3 regions of the Zestomonas ipomoeae genome follow, and region 1 is predicted to be linked to each of the others. Evidence: predicted binding sites of a transcription regulator. Region 1 holds the regulator's gene; each other region holds the start of a gene.
What was found. The regulator sigma-54, encoded in region 1, starts transcription at its own class of promoters, with help from an activator protein. The targets are predictions, from matches to a motif close to ANTGGCATNNANNTTGCTNT.
Positions count from the first base shown of each region.

Region 1 (6,819 bases):
GTCCGGTGGCCACCTGCGAGGTTCCGGTGCTGTTTGCCGCGGAAGCCGCCACTGGTCTGTTCGGTCATTTTCTCGCCGCTATTTCGGGCGGCAACCTGTATCGCAAATCGTCGTTCCTCGAAGGCGCGCTGGGGCAGCGGCTGTTCCCCGAATGGCTGAGCCTGGACGAACGTCCGCACATCCCCCGCGCGCTGGGCAGCGCGGCATTCGATAGCGATGGCCTGGCCACCTACGCCAAGCCCTTCGTACAGGACGGCGAACTGGTTTCCTACGTGCTCGGCACCTATTCCGGGCGCAAGCTGAACCTACCCAGCACGGCCAATGCCGGCGGCGTGCACAACCTGTTCGTCAGCCACGGCGACGAGGGCCAGGCCGCGCTGATCCGCCGCATGGGTCGGGGTCTGCTGGTGACCGAGCTGATGGGGCAGGGGCTGAATATGGTCACCGGCGACTATTCGCGGGGAGCCGGTGGTTATTGGGTGGAAAACGGCGAAATCCAGTTCCCCGTCCAGGAGGTGACCATCGCCGGCAACCTGCGCGATATGTTCCGCCAGATCCTGGCGGTGGGCAGCGACCTGGAGCTGCGCAGCAACATCCGCACAGGGTCAGTGCTGATCGAGAAGATGACGGTGGCAGGCAGTTAGCGGCGGGCCGGGCGGCAGCGATGCGTGCTGCCCTATTCCTCTTCTTCGAAGCGGTTATTGATCAGCTCGATCAGCGCGCTCAGCGCTTCTTCCTCCTGCTCGCCTTCAGTGTGCAGGTAGATGTCGGTGCCCTTGCCGGCGGCGAGCATCATCACCGACATGATGCTCTTGCCGTCCACCAGGCTCTGCGGGTTCCGACCAATCCGTACGTGGCAGGGAAAGCGCCCGGCGACGCCAACGAATTTGGCGGCCGCTCGCGCATGCAGGCCCAGCTTGTTGATGATGGTTATCTCGCAGGCGGGCATCGCGCTTGAATCCTTCTAACTAAGGTCGCGGTGTCGGACCTGAACGTTCTTCAATGGTTGTTTGAGCGCGCGGCCGAGACGTTCGGCCAGGTACACCGAGCGGTGGTGGCCGCCGGTGCAGCCAATGGCAATGGTCACATACGCACGGTTGCTGGCCGCGAAGCGTGGCAGCCACTTATGCAGGTAGGCTTGGATATCCTGGAACATCTCCTCTACGTCGGGCTGGGCCGCCAGATAATCGATGACCGGCTGATCCAGCCCCGAGAAATCACGCAGGTCGGGTTTCCAGTAGGGATTGGGTAGACAGCGGACATCGAATACCAGGTCGGCATCGATCGGCATGCCGCGCTTGAAGCCGAACGATTCGACCAGAAAGGCGGTGCCCGGTTCCGGCTTGTTCAGCAGGCGGACCTTGATGCTATCGCGCAGCTGATAGAGATTCAGATGGGTGGTGTCGATCTTCAGGTCGGCCAGGTCCGAAATCGGACCCAGCAGCTGCGCCTCATCCTGGATGGCTTCGGCCAGCGAGCGGTTCTCATCGGTCAGCGGATGGCGTCGGCGGGTTTCCGAGAAGCGCTTGAGCAGGGCTTCGTCATCGGCGTCCAGATAGAGTACGTCGCACTGGATATGGCGGGCGCGCACCTCGTCGAGCAACTCGGGAAAGCGCTGCAGGTGGCTGGGCAGGTTGCGCGCATCGATGGAAACGGCGACCTGGGGTTGCAATAGTTCGGTATGCAGCAGGGCCCGTTCGGCCAACTCCGGGAGCAGGCCGGCCGGCAGATTGTCGATGCAGTAAAAGCCGTTATCCTCCAGCACATCGAGGGCGGTGCTCTTGCCCGAGCCGGAGCGGCCGCTGACGATGATCAAGCGCATGTCGGACCCTTACGAGTTGTTCTGCACGTCCACTACCACCTGATACAGGTCTTCACTGCTCGGTGCCTGGCGCAGTCGCTCGCGCACCTCGCTGCGGTCGAGCATGCTGGCGATCTGGCGAAGCAGTTCCAGGTGCGCGTCGGTGGCGGCCTCCGGAACCAGCAGAACGAACAGCAGGTCCACCGGGGCGCCGTCGATGGCGTCGAAGTCCACCGGTCGATCCAGACGCAGCAACGCACTGATCGGTGCGGCACAGCCGGGTAGGCGGCAGTGGGGGATGGCGATGCCATTGCCGAAGCCGGTCGAGCCGAGTTTCTCGCGGGCGATCAGGCTCTCGAAGATGTCCTGCGCATCGAGGTCCGGTAGCTCGCGGGCAACCAAATTGGCGATCTGTTCGAGAACGCGCTTCTTGCTGCCGCCCGGCACGTTCACCAGGGAACGGCCGGGGGTCAGGATATTTTCAAGTCGGATCATAGGAAGGGGAGGTCAGCGGGCCATGGCGCCCTGCTGGCGGTCGAGCTGCTTTTCCTTGTGCTTGATCAGTTGTCGGTCGAGCTTGTCGGTGAGCAGGTCGATGGCCGCGTACATGTCCTCATGCTCGGCATTGGCGACGACCTCGGCGCCTGAAACGTGCAGGGTGGCTTCGATCTTCTGTCTGAGTTTTTCGACCGTCATGATCACCTGCACGTTGGTGATCCGGTCGAAGTGGCGCTCCAGTCGGCCGAGTTTCTCGTCGACATAGTCGCGCAGGGCGTCGGTCACATCCAGCTGATGTCCACTGATGTTGACTTGCATACCGCTTCTCCTTGTTGCCGTGTGTGTAGAGACAAGCTAACGGGCTTGCCACCGGAACACTTTGGCGTGGATCAAGTTCGCATCACATTAGTCGCTTGCGTTCGCTGGAAGGCGCTATACCGAGGGATTCACGGTATTTGGCGACTGTGCGACGGGCTACTTGAATGCCCTGTGCTTCCAGTAAACCAGCGATCTTGCTGTCGCTCAACGGCTTTTTCGGATTTTCCGCGGCGACCAGTTTTTTCAGGATGGCGCGGATCGCCGTGGACGAGCATTCGCCGCCCTCGGCGGTGCTGACGTGGCTCGAGAAGAAGTATTTCAACTCGTATATGCCGCGGGGAGTGTGCATGAATTTCTGTGTGGTAACGCGGGAAATGGTCGACTCGTGCATGCCCACGGCCTCGGCGATGTCGTGCAGTACGAGCGGCTTCATCGCTTCGTCCCCGTACTCCAGGAAGCCGCGTTGGTGCTCGACGATCTGCGTGGCGACCTTCATCAGGGTTTCGTTGCGGCTCTGCAGGCTCTTGATGAACCAGCGGGCCTCCTGCAGCTGATTGCGCATGAAGGTGTTGTCGGTACTGGAGTCGGCGCGTTTGACGAAGCCTGCGTAGTGCGGGTTGACCCGCAGGCGCGGCACCGCCTCCTGATTGAGTTCCACCAGCCAGCGCTCGTTGTGCTTGCGCACGATTACATCGGGTACTACGTATTCGGGTTCGCTGGCTTCGATCTGCGAGCCTGGCCGCGGGTTGAGGCTCTGGATCAGCTCGATCACCTGCCGCAGCTCGTCCTCCTTGAGCTTCATACGGCGCATCAACTGGCTGTAGTCGCGGCTGCCGAGCAGTTCGAGGAAGTCCCCCGCCAGGCGCTGGGCCTCGCTCAGCCAGGGGGTGCTGGCCGGCAGCTGGCGCAATTGCAGCAACAGGCACTCGCGCAGGTCGCGCGCGCCGATGCCGGCCGGCTCGAATTGCTGGATACGGTGCAGGACGGCTTCGACCTCGTCGAGTTCGATGTCGAGTTCCGGATCGAAGGCTTCGACGACCTCCTCGAGGGTTTCTTCGAGATAGCCCTGGTTATTGATGCAGTCGATCAGGGTGACGGCGATCAATCGGTCCTTGTCGGACATCGGCGCCACGTTCAGCTGCCAGAGCAGGTGGCTTTGCAGGCTTTCGCCGGCGGAGGTGCGAGTGGTGAAGTCCCACTCGTCGTCGTCACTGCTCGGTAGGCTGCTGGCGCTGGTCTGGTAGATGTCTTCCCAGGCGGTATCGACCGGCAGCTCGTTGGGAATGCGGTCATGCCATTCGCCATCCTCCAGGCTCTCCACGTCGCTGCTGGATTCCTGGAAGCTGGTTTCCTGGCTGCTGCTGTTGTCCTGGCCGTTCGGTGGGGTCTGTTCGGCGCTATCGGCCAGCGGGTCGGAGTTGTCGAAGTCGTCGCCTTCCTCCTGCCGCTCGAGCATCGGGTTGGATTCCAGGGCCTCCTGAATTTCCTGCTGCAAATCCAGGGTGGACAGTTGGAGGAGGCGGATGGCCTGTTGCAGCTGCGGGGTCATCGTCAGCTGCTGGCCCATTTTAAGGACTAGCGAAGGTTTCATACGCACCTTGTTTGCCGGCGCTCAGCGCCTTTCCACAACAGGGCGCCAGACAAGCGCCACCAGGAAGCAAATTATATGCCTGACCTCTCGGGGTTTGCCTACAACTTCGTGAGGAAAAGTTGCGCCATTACAGGCGGAACTCGTGACCCAGGTAGACTTCCTTGACCAACTGGTTGGCCAGGATGGTGTCGGCGTCGCCTTCGGCGATCAGTTGGCCGTCATTGACAATATAGGCGGTTTCGCAGATGTCCAAGGTTTCGCGCACGTTGTGATCGGTGATCAACACGCCGATGCCCTTGGCCTTGAGATGGTGGATGATCTGCTTGATGTCGCCCACCGAGATCGGGTCGACGCCCGCGAAGGGTTCGTCGAGCAGAATGAATTTCGGCTCGGTGGCCAGGGCGCGGGCGATTTCCGCACGGCGACGCTCGCCGCCGGAAAGGCTCATGCCGAGGTTGTCGCGGATGTGGCTGATGTGGAATTCCTGCAACAGGCTTTCCAGTGCCTGGCGACGGCCGGCGCGGTCCAGATCCTTGCGGGTTTCCAAGATGGCCATGATGTTGTCGGCCACGCTGAGCTTGCGAAAGATCGAGGCTTCCTGTGGCAGGTAACCGATCCCGGCACGGGCACGGCCATGCATTGGCAGGTGAGTGACGTCCTGCTGGTCGATCAGCACCCGACCTTGGTCGGCGCCGACCAGGCCGACGATCATGTAGAAGCAGGTGGTCTTGCCGGCGCCGTTGGGGCCGAGCAGGCCGACGATCTGGCCGCTGTCGATGGACAGGCTGACGTCGCGAACCACCTGGCGGCCTTTGTAGCTCTTGGCCAGGTGTTGGGCTTTGAGGGTCGCCATTACTGGGCTTGGCCTTCTTTTTTCTTCGGCTGGATGATCATATCGATGCGCGGGCGCGGCGTGGTCAGCGGCGTACCGGTGGCACGGCCGGCGTTGACGATCTGACGGCGGGTGTCATAGACGATCTTCTCGCCCTCGAAGGTGTTGCCTTCCTGGATCACCTTGGCCTGGTCGATCAATACCACGCGCTCCTTGTCGGCGAAGTACTGGATGGTCAGGCCATAGGCCTTGACGATCTGCTTGTCCTCGGCTGGCAGTTGCTCGTAGTAGGCGGGCTTGCCGACCGCGGTGAAGACTTCGATATCACCTTGCTGGTTCTGGGTGATGGTGACGGTGTTACCGGTGATCTTCAGGGTGCCCTGGGTGATCACCACGTCGCCGCGGTAGACCGCCACGCCTTGCTTGTCGTCGAGTTCCGCGCTGTCGGCCTGTACACGGATCGGTTGATCGCGGTCGCTAGGCAGTGCCCAGGCTGTCGCGCTTCCTAGCGCGGCGCTCAGGCTGAGCAGAAGGGGGAGGGTTTTAACGAACCTCATGTTGGCCTCTTACGTTGGACAGCAGGAGCATCCGGCCGTCGTTCAAATACGCTTTCATTCCCTGTGCCGTGGTCACCCCGTTGGCCGCCTCGATTCTAACGGCTTGCTGGGTTTGCGCATATTCCTTCTCGGGGAATACGGTCATGCGGCTGCTGGTGATGACGGTGGGGCGGCCCTTGGCGTCGGTACGCTCGATGCGTACGGCATCGATCAGTTCGACTTCCTTGCCCTGGGATGCCACTTCGCCGCGAGCGCTGCGCACGTGCCAGGGGTGAGGCGTGCCGCGATAGAGCAGCAGGTCGGGGTTGCTCAGCAAGGTGACGTCGCTGGCCTTGAGATGTTCGAGCTTGTCGGCGGTCATCTCATAGTGCAGGGCGCCGTCGGCCTGGAACTGCACGCTGTGGGCATTGAGCACATAGAAATCGACGGCCTTCTCGTCCACGGCAACCGGCGGTTTCTCCATGAAGCTTTCGGGGCGGATGTTCCAGTAGCCGAGTGCTGCGAACAGTGCGGCCAGTACCGAGAAAATAACGAAGAGTCGCAGTTTGCGCAGCATGCCGGGCCTATAGGTAAGCGGCCTGGGCAGCTTCGAGGCTGCCCTGGGCGCGCATGATCAGTTCGCAGAATTCCCGGGCCGCACCTTCGCCGCCGCGGGCCTGGGTGACGCCATGGGCGTGCTGGCGGACGAACGCATCGGCGCTTGCCACCGCCATGCCCAGGCCGACACGGCGGATCACCGGCAGGTCAGGCAGGTCGTCGCCCAGATAGGCCACGTGCTCGTAGCCCAATCCCAGCTCGCCGAGCAGTTCGTCGAGCACGACGATCTTGTCTTCTCGACCTTGGAACAGGTGATGGATGCCGAGGCCGCGTGCCCGGCGCTCGACCACCGGAGTGCTGCGGCCGCTGATGATGGCGGTGCGCACGCCCGAGGCGATCAGCATCTTGATACCGTGGCCGTCGAGCGTGTTGAAAGTCTTGAACTCGCTGCCGTCGGCGAGAAAGTACAGGCGACCGTCGGTGAGCACGCCGTCGACGTCGAAGATGGCTAGCTTGATGGCCTTGGCACGCTGCAGGAGCTGGTTCATCACATGACCCCTGCGCGCAGCAGGTCGTGCATGTTCAGTGCGCCGACCGGGCGGTCCTGGTCGTCCACTACCACCAATGAATTGATCTTGTTGTCTTCCATGATCTTCAGGGCCTCGGCGGCCAGCATCTCGGCGCG
Region 1 is NZ_JBSKHQ010000007.1:109,383-116,201, reverse strand. It holds gene pmbA (metalloprotease PmbA) at 1-644, shown strand, start outside; gene ACWKV7_RS10545 (HPr family phosphocarrier protein) at 677-949, opposite strand; gene rapZ (RNase adapter RapZ) at 965-1,822, opposite strand; gene ptsN (PTS IIA-like nitrogen regulatory protein PtsN) at 1,832-2,296, opposite strand; gene hpf (ribosome hibernation-promoting factor, HPF/YfiA family) at 2,309-2,617, opposite strand; gene ACWKV7_RS10525 (RNA polymerase factor sigma-54) at 2,700-4,208, opposite strand; gene lptB (LPS export ABC transporter ATP-binding protein) at 4,336-5,061, opposite strand; gene lptA (lipopolysaccharide transport periplasmic protein LptA) at 5,061-5,597, opposite strand; gene lptC (LPS export ABC transporter periplasmic protein LptC) at 5,584-6,153, opposite strand; gene ACWKV7_RS10505 (KdsC family phosphatase) at 6,161-6,682, opposite strand; gene ACWKV7_RS10500 (KpsF/GutQ family sugar-phosphate isomerase) at 6,682-6,819, opposite strand, start outside.

Region 2 (6,819 bases), on a different contig from region 1:
GCGGCCGTTGCGGCGGCTGCCGTCGTCGCTGACCGCCACCACCGGGGTGTTGGACTTGATCTTGCCGCGGGTGATGCGGCCGATGCCGATCACGCCGAGGAAGCTGTTGTAGTCGAGCTGGGAGATCTGCATCTGGAACGGACCGTCGACGTCGACGACCGGCGCCGGCACGTGGTCGATGATCGCCTGGAACAGCGCGTCCATGTTGTCGTCCATCTTCTCGTGGTCCATGCCGGCGATGCCGTTCAGGGCCGAGGCGTAGACGATCGGGAAGTCCAGCTGCTCGTCGGTGGCGCCGAGGTTGTCGAACAGGTCGAAGATCTGGTCGATGACCCAGTCCGGACGCGCGCCGGGGCGGTCGATCTTGTTCACCACCACGATCGGACGCAGGCCGGCCTTGAACGCCTTCTGGGTCACGAAGCGGGTCTGCGGCATGGGGCCGTCCTGGGCGTCGACCACCAGCAGCACCGAGTCGACCATCGACATCACGCGCTCCACCTCGCCACCGAAGTCGGCGTGGCCGGGGGTGTCGACGATGTTGATGTTGTAGCCGTTCCACTTGATGGCGGTGTTCTTCGCCAGGATGGTAATGCCGCGCTCCTTTTCCTGGTCGTTGGAATCCATCACGCGTTCGCTTTCGGCTTCCTTGCGGTCAAGGGTGCCGGACAGCTTGAGCAGCTTGTCGACGAGGGTGGTCTTGCCATGGTCGACGTGGGCGATGATGGCGATGTTGCGGAGATTCTCGATCACTGGGTTCTATCTCTTAAAAGAAAAGCTTCAGGCTGCAAGGCTGCAGGTCGTTCATGCAGATTCCGTTACAGCAGGTCGGGAGGGCGATGGCGAATGCTGCCACCGAGCAGGCCGGCACGCTTAATGCGGGCGATAAACACGTACATTGGCATGTCCCTCACTCAACAGGTGGTGGGCATGCAGGCGACTCATCACGCCTTTGTCGCAGAACAACAAGTACTGGCGATTGGCATCCAGTTCCTTGAATTTGCTATTGATCGCGTAGAACGGCAGGGGTTGCACCTCGACGCCGGGCAACTCCAGCGGATCGTCTTCCTGGGCGTCCGGGTGGCGAATATCCAGCACGATCTGGCCCGCCAGGGCCTCGCTCACTTCCTCGACCCGCACGTCCTCGCCCAGTTCGTCGATCACCCGGTCGATAGTCACCTGGCGGGCACGCTCCAGCGCGCGTTCGAGGATCGCCATGTCGAACTGCGACTCCTCGTGCTCGATGCGGTGGCGCTTGGCGCGGGTGGTCGGGTTCACCGAAATCACCCCGCAGTACTCGGGCATATGCTTGGCGAACTCGGCGGTGCCAATAAGGGTAGCGGTATCGATGATGTCCTGCTTGTGGCTGGCGATCAGCGGACGCAGCACCAGCATGTCGGTCGCCGAGTCGATCACCGAGAGATTCGGCAGGGTCTGGCTGGACACCTGGGAAATCGCCTCGCCGGTGACCAACGCATCCAGTTTCAGGCGTTCGGCGATGCGGGTGGCGGCACGCAGCATCATGCGCTTGAGCACCACACCCATCTGGCTGTTGTCGACCTTGCCGAGGATCTCGCCGACCACTTCCTCGAACGGCACGCTGATGAACAGCACGCGCTGCGAGCGGCCGAACTTCTCCCAGAGGTAGTGGGCGACTTCCATCACCCCCAGCTCATGGGCGCGGCCGCCGAGGTTGAAGAAGCAGAAATGCGTCATCAGCCCGCGGCGCATCATCTGGTAGGCGGCCACGGTGGAATCGAAGCCGCCGGACATCAGCACCAGGGTCTGCTCCAGCGAGCCCAGCGGGTAACCGCCCAGGCCTTCGTGCTGGTGATGGATGATGAACAGGCGCTGGTCGCGAATCTCCATGCGCACTTCGACTTCCGGCGCCTTCAGCGAAATACCGGCGGCACCGCACTGTTGGCGCAGGCAGCCACCGATGTAGCGCTCGACCTCCATGGAGGTGAAGGAATGCTTGCCGGCGCGCTTGCAGCGCACGGCGAAGATCTTGCCGGGCAGCTGGTCGGCGAAGTGCGCGGTGCATTTGGCGAGGATGTCGTCGAAATCGCCCAGCGGGTACTCGTGCACTTCGAGGAAGTGCGCGATGCCGGGCACGCAGGTCAGCCGCTCGATCATCTCGCGCAGTAGCTTCGGCTCGGTGACCGCGGTTTCCACCTCGAGGTTGTCCCAGACGCCTTCGACCGCCAGGTCCGAGTCGAGATCGCGCAGCACGGTGCGGATGTTCTTCGACAACTGGCGGATGAAATGCTTGCGCACCGGCCGGCTCTTGATGGTGATTTCCGCGAAGACTTTGACGATCAGCTTCATGAATGACAGCGCCCGGCGGGATGGCCGAAAAACAGGGGCGCGGATTATAGCGGAAATTGCTCAAGGTTTAATCAGCAATCGCATCATTCTCCCAAGCCGAACCATTTTGGTGCACTACACTTCCTTGGCGCACTTAAATCGTGCAGACAGTGCACCAAAATATCCGTGCAATCCCCGCTACGCCTGAGTTTTAGCCCTTCTGCCCATTACGGGGCAGTGGCATGCAATTTGCTCCCTTGTGAGGCAGGTTGCCCAAGCGGAGTATTCCGGCCCGGCTTCACCTTATTTTGGAAGCAAGCATTCTGCTTCCGTTCACCTGGAGGACACCATGTCGAAGTCGCTTCAACTGATTAAAGATAACGATGTGAAGTGGATTGATCTGCGCTTCACCGATACCAAAGGCAAGCAGCAGCATGTGACCATGCCCGCCCGCGATGCCGATGACGATTTCTTCGAGCATGGCAAGATGTTCGACGGTTCCTCCATCGCCGGCTGGAAGGGCATCGAAGCCTCCGACATGATCCTGATGCCGGACGACAGCACCGCCGTGCTCGACCCGTTCACCGAAGAGCCGACCCTGATCCTGGTCTGCGACATCATCGAGCCGAGCACCATGCAAGGCTACGACCGCGACCCGCGCGCCATCGCCCGCCGCGCCGAGGAGTACCTGAAGAGCACCGGTATCGGCGACACCGTGTTCGTCGGCCCGGAACCCGAGTTCTTCATCTTCGACGAAGTGAAGTTCAAGTCCGACATCTCCGGCTCGATGTTCAAGATCTACTCCGAGCAGGCTTCCTGGATGACCGACCAGGACGTGGAAGGCGGCAACAAGGGCCACCGTCCGGGCGTCAAGGGCGGCTACTTCCCGGTTGCCCCGGTCGACCACGACCACGAAATCCGTACCGCCATGTGCAACGCCATGGAAGAGATGGGCCTGGTCATCGAAGTTCACCACCACGAAGTGGCGACTGCCGGCCAGAACGAGATCGGCGTGAAGTTCAACACCCTGGTCGCCAAGGCTGACGAAGTCCAGATCCTCAAGTACTGCGTGCACAACGTGGCCGATGCCTACGGCAAGACCGCCACCTTCATGCCCAAGCCCCTGTACGGCGACAACGGTTCGGGCATGCACGTGCACCTGTCCATCGGCAAGGACGGCAAGAACACCTTCGCTGGCGAAGGCTATGCCGGCCTGTCCGAAACCGCTCTGTACTTCATCGGCGGCATCATCAAGCACGGTAAGGCCCTGAACGGCTTCACCAACCCGTCGACCAACTCCTACAAGCGCCTGGTCCCGGGCTTCGAAGCACCGGTCATGCTGGCCTACTCGGCCCGCAACCGCTCCGCCTCGATCCGCATCCCGTACGTCAACAGCCCGAAAGCCCGCCGCATCGAAGCGCGCTTCCCGGACCCGGCGGCCAACCCCTACCTGGCCTTCGCCGCCCTGCTGATGGCCGGCCTGGACGGCATCCAGAACAAGATCCACCCCGGCGATGCCGCCGACAAGAACCTGTACGACCTGCCGCCGGAAGAGGCCAAGGAAATCCCGCAGGTTTGCGGCAGCCTGAAAGAGGCCCTGGAAGAGCTGGACAAGGGCCGCGCGTTCCTGACCAAGGGCGGCGTGTTCTCCGACGACTTCATCGATGCCTACATCGAGCTGAAGAGCGAAGAAGAGATCAAGGTGCGCACCTTCGTGCACCCGCTGGAATACGACCTGTACTACAGCGTCTAAGCCAGCCGGCAGCCTAAAGAGAGGCCTCCTTCGGGAGGCCTTTTCTTTTGGGGCTTTGGATGCGTCGGACAAGGGATTATTGATATCGGACTGGCAAGTTATTCGCTTGCCAAACCCACCCACGCCAAAAGGGCTCCAAGCCCCACTCTCTCCCCCTCCCAGGCAAAACCGATCACAGCCCCACACCTTCGAACTTGCCAGCACGCCCACCTAGTGCAAGGCTTAACGCCGTGCATCCTCCGGAGAGCGCCATGCGCCTGCTCACTACCTGCCTGCTCGCTGCCCTGGCCCTGCCGGCCAGCGCCGAGATCTACAAGTACACCGACGCCAAGGGCAACACGGTGTTCACCAACCAGCCACCTGAAGGCGTCGGCGCCGAACAGGTCACGCTGCCGCCGACCAATACGGTGGAGCCGCCGCCGGACATACAGCCGGCCACCACTGCGGAGCAGGACCAGGATCAGGGCGGCGCGCCCTACAGTACGCTGGCCCTGACCGGCATTCCCGACGACGAAGCCCTGCGCGCCAACAACGGCACCTTCAGCGTCGGCGTGCAGATCGAACCGCGCCTGCGCCCCGGTCACAGCTTGCGCCTGCTGCTCGATGGCGAGCCCCACGGCCAGCCGAGCAACGTGCCACGCCTGCAGGTCACCGAAGCGGCACGCGGCGAGCACAGCCTTGCCGTGGAAGTGCTGGCTGGCGACAAGCCGATCCAGCAGAGCCCGGCCGAGACCTTCACCATCCAGCGGGTCCATCTCGGAAATCCGGCACCCTGATCATGCGAACACTGTTGCTGTTGTGCCTGCTGCTGATGCAGCCGGCTTTCGCCGGGGTCTACACCTATATCGACGAAGAGGGAAACCGCGTCTTCACCGACCAGCCGCGTTCCGGCCAGGCCGAGCGCATCGAGCTGGCGCCGTCTAACGAGATGCCGGCCGTGGCGGTCCCTCCCGCTACCTTCGACCCCTACGCGGAGCCGCCGCCGCTACCCAGCTACCAGGTGCTGCGCATCCTGGTGCCGGAGCCCGATGCCACCATTCGCGACAACACGGGCAACCTGATCGTCAGCGTCACCAGCGAGCCCGGCCTGATGGACGGCCATCACTACCGGCTGATCCTCGACGGCCAGCCGGTCAGCGAGCCTGGCCGCAGCCCGGTGTTCCCGCTGGAAAACCTGGACCGCGGCACCCATCAGCTCGCCGTGGAAATCCTCGATGCCCAGGGCCGCACCCTGGAGCGCACGCCCAGCCAGCCCTTCCACATGAAGCGCATTTCACTGGCGCAGAAACGCTTGGCCAACCCCTGCAAGAAGGCCGACTACGGCGTGCGGCCGGAGTGCCCGCTGAAGGACAAACCACCGGAGAAGAAGGACATCCCCTTCGTGCCCTTCATCTGAACGCCGTGCGGCCGCCCTCGGGCTGGTCGCACCCGCGCGCCCTGACAGTCCCGCCCGCCGATCCCATTGCGAAAGTCACTGCACCATTTTGGTGCCTGCGACTGCACCGCTTTCTATACTCTCCCTGTTTTGGTTCGCCGCCCGCCTGCTCGCCTGCGCCGAAACGCGGCCTTTGGGTCTAGCGCAGCACATTGCGCGCGTCTTTTCGGGGCTTTGGTTTGCTTCTTGCATTTTCCAGCCCATCGCCGGATGCCCGACCTATGATCAACGACGCCCTACATCGCCTGCTGCTGGACAACCTGACCACCGCGACCATCCTGCTCAACGCGGACCTGCGCCTCGAGTACATGAACCCGGCGGCGGAGATGCTGCTGGCCGTCAGCGGCCAGCGCAGCCACGGGCAGTTCATCAGCGAGCTATTCACCGAATCACCCGAGGCCCTGGCCGCGCTGCGCCATGCCGTGGAGCAGGCGCATCCCTTCACCAAGCGCGAGGCCATGCTGACCTCGCTGTCGGGGCACAGCCTGACAGTGGACTACGCGGTGACGCCGATTCTCAACCGCGGTGCCACCCTGCTGCTGCTGGAAGTGCACCCGCGTGATCGCCTGTTGCGCATCACCAAAGAAGAGGCCCAGCTGTCCAAGCAGGAAACCACCAAGCTGCTGGTACGGGGCCTGGCCCACGAGATCAAGAATCCCCTGGGCGGCATCCGCGGTGCAGCGCAACTGCTCTCCCGCGAGCTGCCCGGCGAGGACCTCAAGGACTACACCAACGTCATCATCGAAGAAGCCGACCGCCTGCGTAATCTGGTGGACCGCATGCTCGGCTCGAACAAGCTGCCGTCGCTGGCCATGACCAACATCCACGAGGTGCTGGAACGGGTCGGCAGCCTGGTGGAAGCGGAGAGCCAGGGCTGCATCACTTTGGTGCGCGACTACGACCCGAGCATTCCCGACCTGCTCATCGACCGCGAGCAGATGATCCAGGCAGTGCTCAATATCGTGCGCAACGCCATGCAGGCGCTGGCGGCGCAGAGCGACCTGCGCATCGGACGGATCAGCCTGCGCACCCGCACCCTGCGCCAGTTCACCATCGCCCATACCCGCCATCGGCTGGTGTGCAAGGTGGACATCCTCGACAACGGCCCGGGCATTCCCCAGGAGCTGCAGGAAACCATCTTCTATCCCATGGTCAGCGGCCGTCCGGACGGCACCGGGCTGGGCCTGGCCATCACCCAGAACATCATCAGCCAGCACCAGGGCCTGATCGAGTGCGAGAGCCATCCCGGCCACACGCAGTTCTCGATCTTCCTGCCGCTGGAACAAGGAGCCCCAACGTCATGAGCCGTAGCGAAACCGTCTGGATC
Region 2 is NZ_JBSKHQ010000015.1:17,992-24,810, forward strand. It holds gene typA (translational GTPase TypA) at 1-750, opposite strand, end outside; gene thiI (tRNA uracil 4-sulfurtransferase ThiI) at 871-2,325, opposite strand; gene glnA (glutamate--ammonia ligase) at 2,654-4,057, shown strand; gene ACWKV7_RS16135 (DUF4124 domain-containing protein) at 4,309-4,833, shown strand; gene ACWKV7_RS16140 (DUF4124 domain-containing protein) at 4,836-5,453, shown strand; gene glnL (nitrogen regulation protein NR(II)) at 5,714-6,796, shown strand; gene ntrC (nitrogen regulation protein NR(I)) at 6,793-6,819, shown strand, end outside.
Region 2: a site for sigma-54 is predicted at 2,541-2,560, ahead of glnA (glutamate--ammonia ligase). Genes of this name have one in related genera too.

Region 3 (6,819 bases), on a different contig from region 1:
GGCAAGAACGTGCTCCTGCTGATGGACTCGCTGACCCGCTACGCCCAGGCCCAGCGCGAAATCGCCCTGGCCATCGGCGAGCCGCCGGCGACCAAGGGGTACCCGCCCTCTGTGTTCGCCAAGTTGCCGAAGCTGGTGGAGCGTGCGGGAAATGCGGAGGCCGGCGGCGGCTCGATCACTGCGTTCTACACCGTTCTGTCCGAAGGCGACGACCAGCAGGACCCGATTGCCGACGCTGCTCGTGGCGTGCTCGATGGTCATATCGTGCTGTCACGGCGGCTGGCCGAGGAAGGGCATTACCCTGCGATCGACATCGAGGCGTCCATCAGCCGGGTGATGCCCCAGGTGGTATCCGCCGAGCACCTGCGTGCCTCGCAGCGCTTCAAGCAATTGTGGTCGCGCTACCAGCAGAGCCGCGACCTGATCAGCGTCGGCGCCTACGTGCCTGGCGGCGACCCGGACACCGACCTGGCCATTGCCCGCCAGCCGGCCATGGCCAAGTTCCTGCGCCAGAGCCTCGGCGAGAGCGAGCCCCTGCCGCAGAGCGCGGCGCAACTGGCGGGCATCGTCAGCCCCGGTAGCTGACCATGGCCACCAGCCGCGCCGCCCGCCTGGCGCCCGTGATCGAAATGGCCGAACGCGCCGAGCGCGAGGCGGCGCGCCAGCTTGGTCGCTGCCAGGCGGCCCTGACCCAGGCAGAGGGCAAGCTGGGTGATCTGGAACGCTACCGCAACGACTACCAGCAGCAGTGGATCAGCGAAGGGCGCCAGGGCGTCTCCGGGCAGTGGCTGATGAACTATCAGAGATTTCTCTCCCAGTTGGAAACCGCCATAGGCCAGCAGAGTCAAAGCGTTGACTGGAACCGCAGCAACCTCGCCAAGGCGCGGGAGATCTGGCAGCAGCGCCATGCACGTCTGGAAGGTCTGCGCAAACTGGTGCAGCGCTACCTCGATGAGGCGCGTCGCGTCGAGGACAAGCGCGAGCAGAAGCTGCTCGACGAGCTGGCCCAGCGGCTGCCGCGCCAGGAGCGGGACTGATTCGGGGGACCCCTCTATGACGGGGTTTGCATCGGTGGGATAGAAATCCTGTGCATCGCCGCTGGCGGTGGCGTTCGCTTGGCGCAATCGGCATAGTGTCGCCCCCGACGGTACCGGACGGATTTCTTCGACCGGGTTGCTCAAGGCCTGGGTCGATGCTACATCTTCAGCATGCGCAATCGCATCAACAAGGAGTTATAAATGGCTATCACCTCGCTGCCCTCTAACGATGGGCAAGAGTTGACCATCCTCATTCAGGGGCGTTTCGATTTCGGTGCGCATCAGGAATTTCGCGATTCCTATGAACGGGTGAACATCACGCCGAAAAGCTATGTGGTCGACCTCAAGGGCACCACCTACCTCGATAGCTCCGCACTCGGCATGCTGCTGCTGCTGCGTGATCACGCCGGGGGCGACAATGCCCAGATCCGCCTGATCAACTGCAACCCCGACGTGCGCAAGATCCTTGCCATTTCCAACTTCGAACAGCTGTTCCAGATCGCCTGAACAGGGGCACGCCGATGGCCGAGCGTTTGTCCATCCTGATCGCCGAGGACAATGCTGCCGACCGAATGCTCCTGTCGACCATCGTCAGCCGCCAGGGTCACCGGGTGCTCACCGCTGCCAATGGGCTGGAGGCGGTCTCGTTGTTCCAGCAGGAGCATCCGCAGCTGGTGCTGATGGATGCTCTGATGCCGGTGATGGATGGCTTCGAGGCGGCGCGAAGGATCAAGCAGATCGCTGGCGAGGAGCTGGTGCCGATCATCTTCCTCACCTCGTTGACCGAGGGCGAAGCCCTGGTGCGCTGCCTGGAGGCCGGTGGCGACGATTTTCTCGCCAAGCCCTACAACCGGGTGATCCTCGAGGCCAAGATCAATGCCATGGATCGCCTGCGTCGGCTGCAGGCCACCGTGTTGCAACAGCGCGACCTGATCGCCAAGCACAACGAACACCTGATGACCGAGCAGCGGGTGGCCAAGGCGGTCTTCGACAAGGTGGCGCATTCCGGCTGCCTCAGTTCTCCGAACATTCGCTACCTGCAATCGCCCTATGCGCTGTTCAACGGCGACCTGTTGCTGGCGGCGTTCAAGCCCTCCGGTGGCATGCATGTGCTGCTCGGCGATTTCACCGGCCATGGCCTGCCGGCGGCCATCGGCGCGATGCCGCTGGCCGAGGTGTTCTACGGCATGACGGCCAAGGGCTTCTCCATGGGGGAAATCCTTCGGGAGATGAACGCCAAGCTCAAGCGCATCTTGCCGGTGGGGGTCTTCTGCTGCGCCACGATGCTCAATCTCAGCTTTCAGCGGCGGGTGGTCGAGGTATGGAACGGCGGCCTGCCGGATGGCTACCTGCGACGCATGGGCAGCGGCGAACGCATCGCCCTGGTGTCGAGGCATTTGCCACTGGGGGTTTTGGAACCGACGGCGTTCGATGACAAGTACGAGGTCTATCCGCTCGACCTTGGGGATCGCCTTTTCCTGCTGTCCGACGGCGTGCTGGAGGCCTGCGACAGCAGCGGCCAGCTGTTCGGCGAGAATCGCCTGATTGAGGTGTTCGAGGCCAATCGCCAGCCGGAGCGGCTGTTCGAGGAAATCCAGCAGGCGCTGCTGTCGTTCCACGGCGAGGTGCAGGACGACATCAGCATGGTCGAGATCAGCCTGGTCGAGGAAAGCCTGCTGACCCGACCGCAACTGTCTTTCTCCGATAGCGGCCAGAGCAGTCCGCTGGACTGGTCCGCCAGTTTCGAGTTCCGAGCCGAAACCCTGAAGCGCTTCAATCCGCTGCCGTTCCTGTTGCAGCTGTTGCTGGAGGTGCGAGGCTTGCGGGCGCAGGGCGGGGCCTTGTACACGGTGCTTGCCGAGCTGTATTCGAACGCCCTGGAACACGGCGTCATGGGGCTGGATTCGGCGCTCAAGCGAGATGCCCAGGGCTTTGCCCAGTACTACCGCGAGCGCAGTGCGCGCCTTTGCAAGCTGCAGGAAGGCTACGTGCGTTTTCATCTGGAGCTGCAGCCAGAGCAGGGTGGCGGTCGCCTGATCATCCGGGTCGAGGACAGTGGCCCGGGCTTCGATGTGAAGCGCATGCTCGAGCAACAATTGTCGAACGATCGGCTCAGCGGCAGGGGGCTGACACTGGTACGCAATCTGACCGAAGGCTTTACCTGGCAGCCGGATGGACGGGGGGTCTGCGTGGAGTTTTGCTGGTCCGCTCAGGCATAATCTAGCGTTTCGCCATCATGGCCTGCGCAGCGTGCGGCCTTGATGTTTCAGGCAGGCTCAGGGGGTCTGCATTGCCTCATTTGGAGTGACCCGGTGTCCGAATCTCATCTCGACAATGCCGTCTTGGCCGCCTTGCAGGATGTCATGGAAGACGAGTACCCGGTTTTGCTGGATACCTTCCTGGCGGATTCCGAAGAGCGGCTGCGGCTGCTCCAGCAGGCCCGCGAAGACGCCGACGCTCAGGCCCTGCGCCTGGCAGCGCACAGTTTCAAAGGCAGTTGCAGCAACATGGGCGCGCCCATGCTCTCGGGGCTGTGCCGGCGGCTCGAAGAAGCGGCCCGCCGTGAACGGCTCGACCAGGCCCCCGCCTTGATCGAGCAGATCGAGCGGGAATTCGCCATCATCCGCATCCTGCTCAAGTCCGAACGGCAACGCTATCGCCCCTGACCGGGCTGCGGCGGCCACGGTGTCTGTCAAACCGTTGCCCGTTCGAGTTGGCCCACCCCTTGCTATATCACTGGCACGATCCAACCCGAACGGAGAGTGCACATGTCTGCCGCACCCGATCTGCTCCTCAAGGCTGCGCCTGAGGTAAAACCCAAGGCGCCGCCTGCCAAGGCCCCGGCGAAGGCTGCCGAGCCCAGCAAGGACGGGGCTTCCGACTTCGCCCAGGTCTATGCCAAGGAACGTCAGGCCAAGGCTGCCGAGCGCAGCGAAGGCTCGTCCAAGGCCGCTGAGGACAAGCCGAAGAAGGCCGAGTCGAGCGAGGATGCCGACGATCCTTCTGCCGCCGTGACACCTCCGGTTGCCGATAGCGGCAATGCCTTGCCGGCCGAGCCCGAGGCGATCGACCCGCTGCTGTTGATGGGCATGGCCGGCCAGCAGGCGGAAGACGCCCCGGACCTCGACCCTGAATTGGCCGAGGGGGAGGAGGCGGCCTTGCTGCCGGTATCGACCGCCGTGCTCGGTACGCCAGTGGCCAAGCCGGCCGAAGTCATCGCCGAATTCGAACCCGAGCAGCAGGCCGCGCCCTTGCTGCGCATGGCCGTCGACCCGCAGGCCGAGGCCAAGTCGGCTGCCCAGCAGACCATGGCCGCTACCGGCAGCGCCCAGGGCGCGGCGAACGCCAGCCAGGGCCTGGGCAACGCCTTGGCGGCTTTCGCCGACCCGCGCGAGACGGTCGGCAAAGCGGATGCCAAGGTGGAATTGCCGGCCGGCGATTTTGCCGGCGAACTGCTCGAGAGTCTCAAGGAGGCTCCGGGCAATAGCGCCCGCAGCGAGGATTTCGCCGGCAAGCTCAACGCCCTGAGCCAAGCCATCTCGCAGCAGACCGCACAGATTGCACGGCCGACGCCGGTGGTGCCTGGCCAGCCAGTACCCATGCAGCAAGGCGTGTGGAGCGAAGCGGTGGTCGACCGGGTGATGTGGATGTCCAGCCAGAACCTCAAGTCCGCTGAAATCCAGCTGGACCCGGCCGAACTTGGACGCCTGGAAGTGCGTATCCACATGACCCAGGACCAGACCCAGGTGACCTTCGCCAGCCCCCACGCCCATGTTCGCGATGCGCTCGAAGGCCAGATGCATCGCCTGCGTGAGCTGTTTTCCCAGCAGGGCATGAACATGCTCGATGTGAACGTGTCGGACCAGTCCCTGGCGCGTGGCCAGCAGCAGGAGCAGGGAGGCGACGGCCGCGGTCGCGGTGGGGCGCCGGGTCGCCTGCTTGGCGAGGTCGAAGGCGACCTGCCGTTGGCTTCGAGCGAGCTGCGCAGCAGTGTTGTCAGTAGCGGGAGGGGGCTGGTGGACTACTACGCCTGAGTTGCCCCAGCCTCGCTGAACTAGACTTGATTTCGCCCGGCCCTCGAATGAGCGCCGGGCGAAGTCGTTCCAGGAGCAGGCGTTCGCCGAGGAAACTCCCCGCGCCCTGGCCGCGGGATATTGTTAAGCTGGCATAACACTTGCTCCGCCCCCTTGGAGCACTGGAACTTCCTAATTTCTGACGGATTTTTGGCATGGCGAAGAAAGAAGCACCGGAAGCCCCGTCGGGAGAGCCCAAGGCCCCCGGCAAAAGCAAGCTCAAGCTCATCCTGCTGATCGTGGTGCTGTTGCTGGTCGCAATTGGCTTGTCCGTGGGGGCGACCTGGTTCTTCCTTGGCAAGGGCGGCGAGGCAAAGCCCCATGAAGAAGAGCAGGTCAGTGCCGCGCCGGTGAAGCAGCCAGCGATCTACGAGGAGTTGGTGCCGGCGTTCGTGGTCAACTACAGCTACAAGGGGCGGCAGCGCTACATGCAGGTCAGCGTGGCGCTGATGGCCCGCGACCAGGCTGCCCTGGAGGCGTTGAAGGTGCATATGCCGGTGCTGCGCAACCGTCTGGTCATGCTGTTTTCCGCCCAGGACTTCGAAACCCTCGGCACATCGGTAGGGCGGGAAATGCTGCGCCAGCAAGCCACCGCCAGCGTTCAGGAGTTGGCGCAGAAGGAAGTGGGTAAACCGGTGATCGAGCAAGTGCTCTTCACTAATTTCGTGCTGCAGTAGGATTCCCTATGGCCGTGCAAGATCTGCTATCCCAGGACGAGATCGACGCGCTACTCCATGGCGTCGACGACGGCCTGGTCGAAACCGAAACCGCCGCCGAGCCGGGCAGCGTCAAGAGCTATGATCTCACCAGCCAGGACCGCATCGTGCGCGGGCGCATGCCCACCCTGGAGATGATCAACGAGCGCTTCGCCCGCTACACCCGCATCAGCATGTTCAATCTGCTGCGTCGCTCTGCCGACGTGGCGGTAGGCGGCGTGCAGGTGATGAAGTTCGGTGAATACGTTCATTCGCTCTACGTGCCCACCAGCCTCAACCTGGTGAAGATGAAGCCTCTGCGCGGCACCGGGCTGTTCATCCTCGACGCCAAGCTGGTGTTCAAGCTGGTGGACAACTTCTTCGGCGGTGACGGCCGCCACGCCAAGATCGAGGGCCGCGAGTTCACGCCCACCGAGTTGCGCGTGGTGCGCATGGTGCTGGACCAGGCCTTCATCGATATGAAGGAAGCCTGGCACGCGGTGCTGGACGTCAACTTCGAGTACATCAACTCGGAGGTGAATCCGGCGCTGGCGAACATCGTCAGCCCCAGCGAAGTCATCGTGGTTTCCACGTTCCATATCGAACTGGACGGCGGTGGCGGCGATCTGCACGTGACCATGCCCTATTCGATGATCGAACCGATCCGCGAGATGCTCGACGCCGGCTTCCAGTCGGATGTCGACGACCAGGACGAGCGCTGGGTCAAGGCCCTGCGCGAAGACATCCTCGACGTCAGCGTGCCGATGAGCGCCAGCGTGGTTCGCCGCCAGTTGCGCCTGCGCGACATCCTGCACATGCAGGTCGGCGACGTGATCCCGGTGGAAATGCCGGAAAACATGATCATGCGCGCCAATGGCGTGCCGGCCTTCAAGGTCAAGCTGGGGGCCCACAAGGGCAATCTGGCGCTACAGGTTCTCGAGCCGGTCGAGCGCATGCGCTGACCGACGCCCGATCGACATAGACAACAGCCCGCCGAGGACAACCGATGGCAGA
Region 3 is NZ_JBSKHQ010000001.1:369,036-375,854, reverse strand. It holds gene fliI (flagellar protein export ATPase FliI) at 1-585, shown strand, start outside; gene fliJ (flagellar export protein FliJ) at 588-1,037, shown strand; gene ACWKV7_RS01620 (STAS domain-containing protein) at 1,239-1,544, shown strand; gene ACWKV7_RS01615 (ATP-binding SpoIIE family protein phosphatase) at 1,559-3,256, shown strand; gene ACWKV7_RS01610 (Hpt domain-containing protein) at 3,350-3,703, shown strand; gene ACWKV7_RS01605 (flagellar hook-length control protein FliK) at 3,806-5,071, shown strand; gene fliL (flagellar basal body-associated protein FliL) at 5,266-5,787, shown strand; gene fliM (flagellar motor switch protein FliM) at 5,796-6,767, shown strand; gene fliN (flagellar motor switch protein FliN) at 6,812-6,819, shown strand, end outside.
Region 3: a site for sigma-54 is predicted at 3,750-3,769, ahead of ACWKV7_RS01605 (flagellar hook-length control protein FliK). Genes of this name have one in related genera too.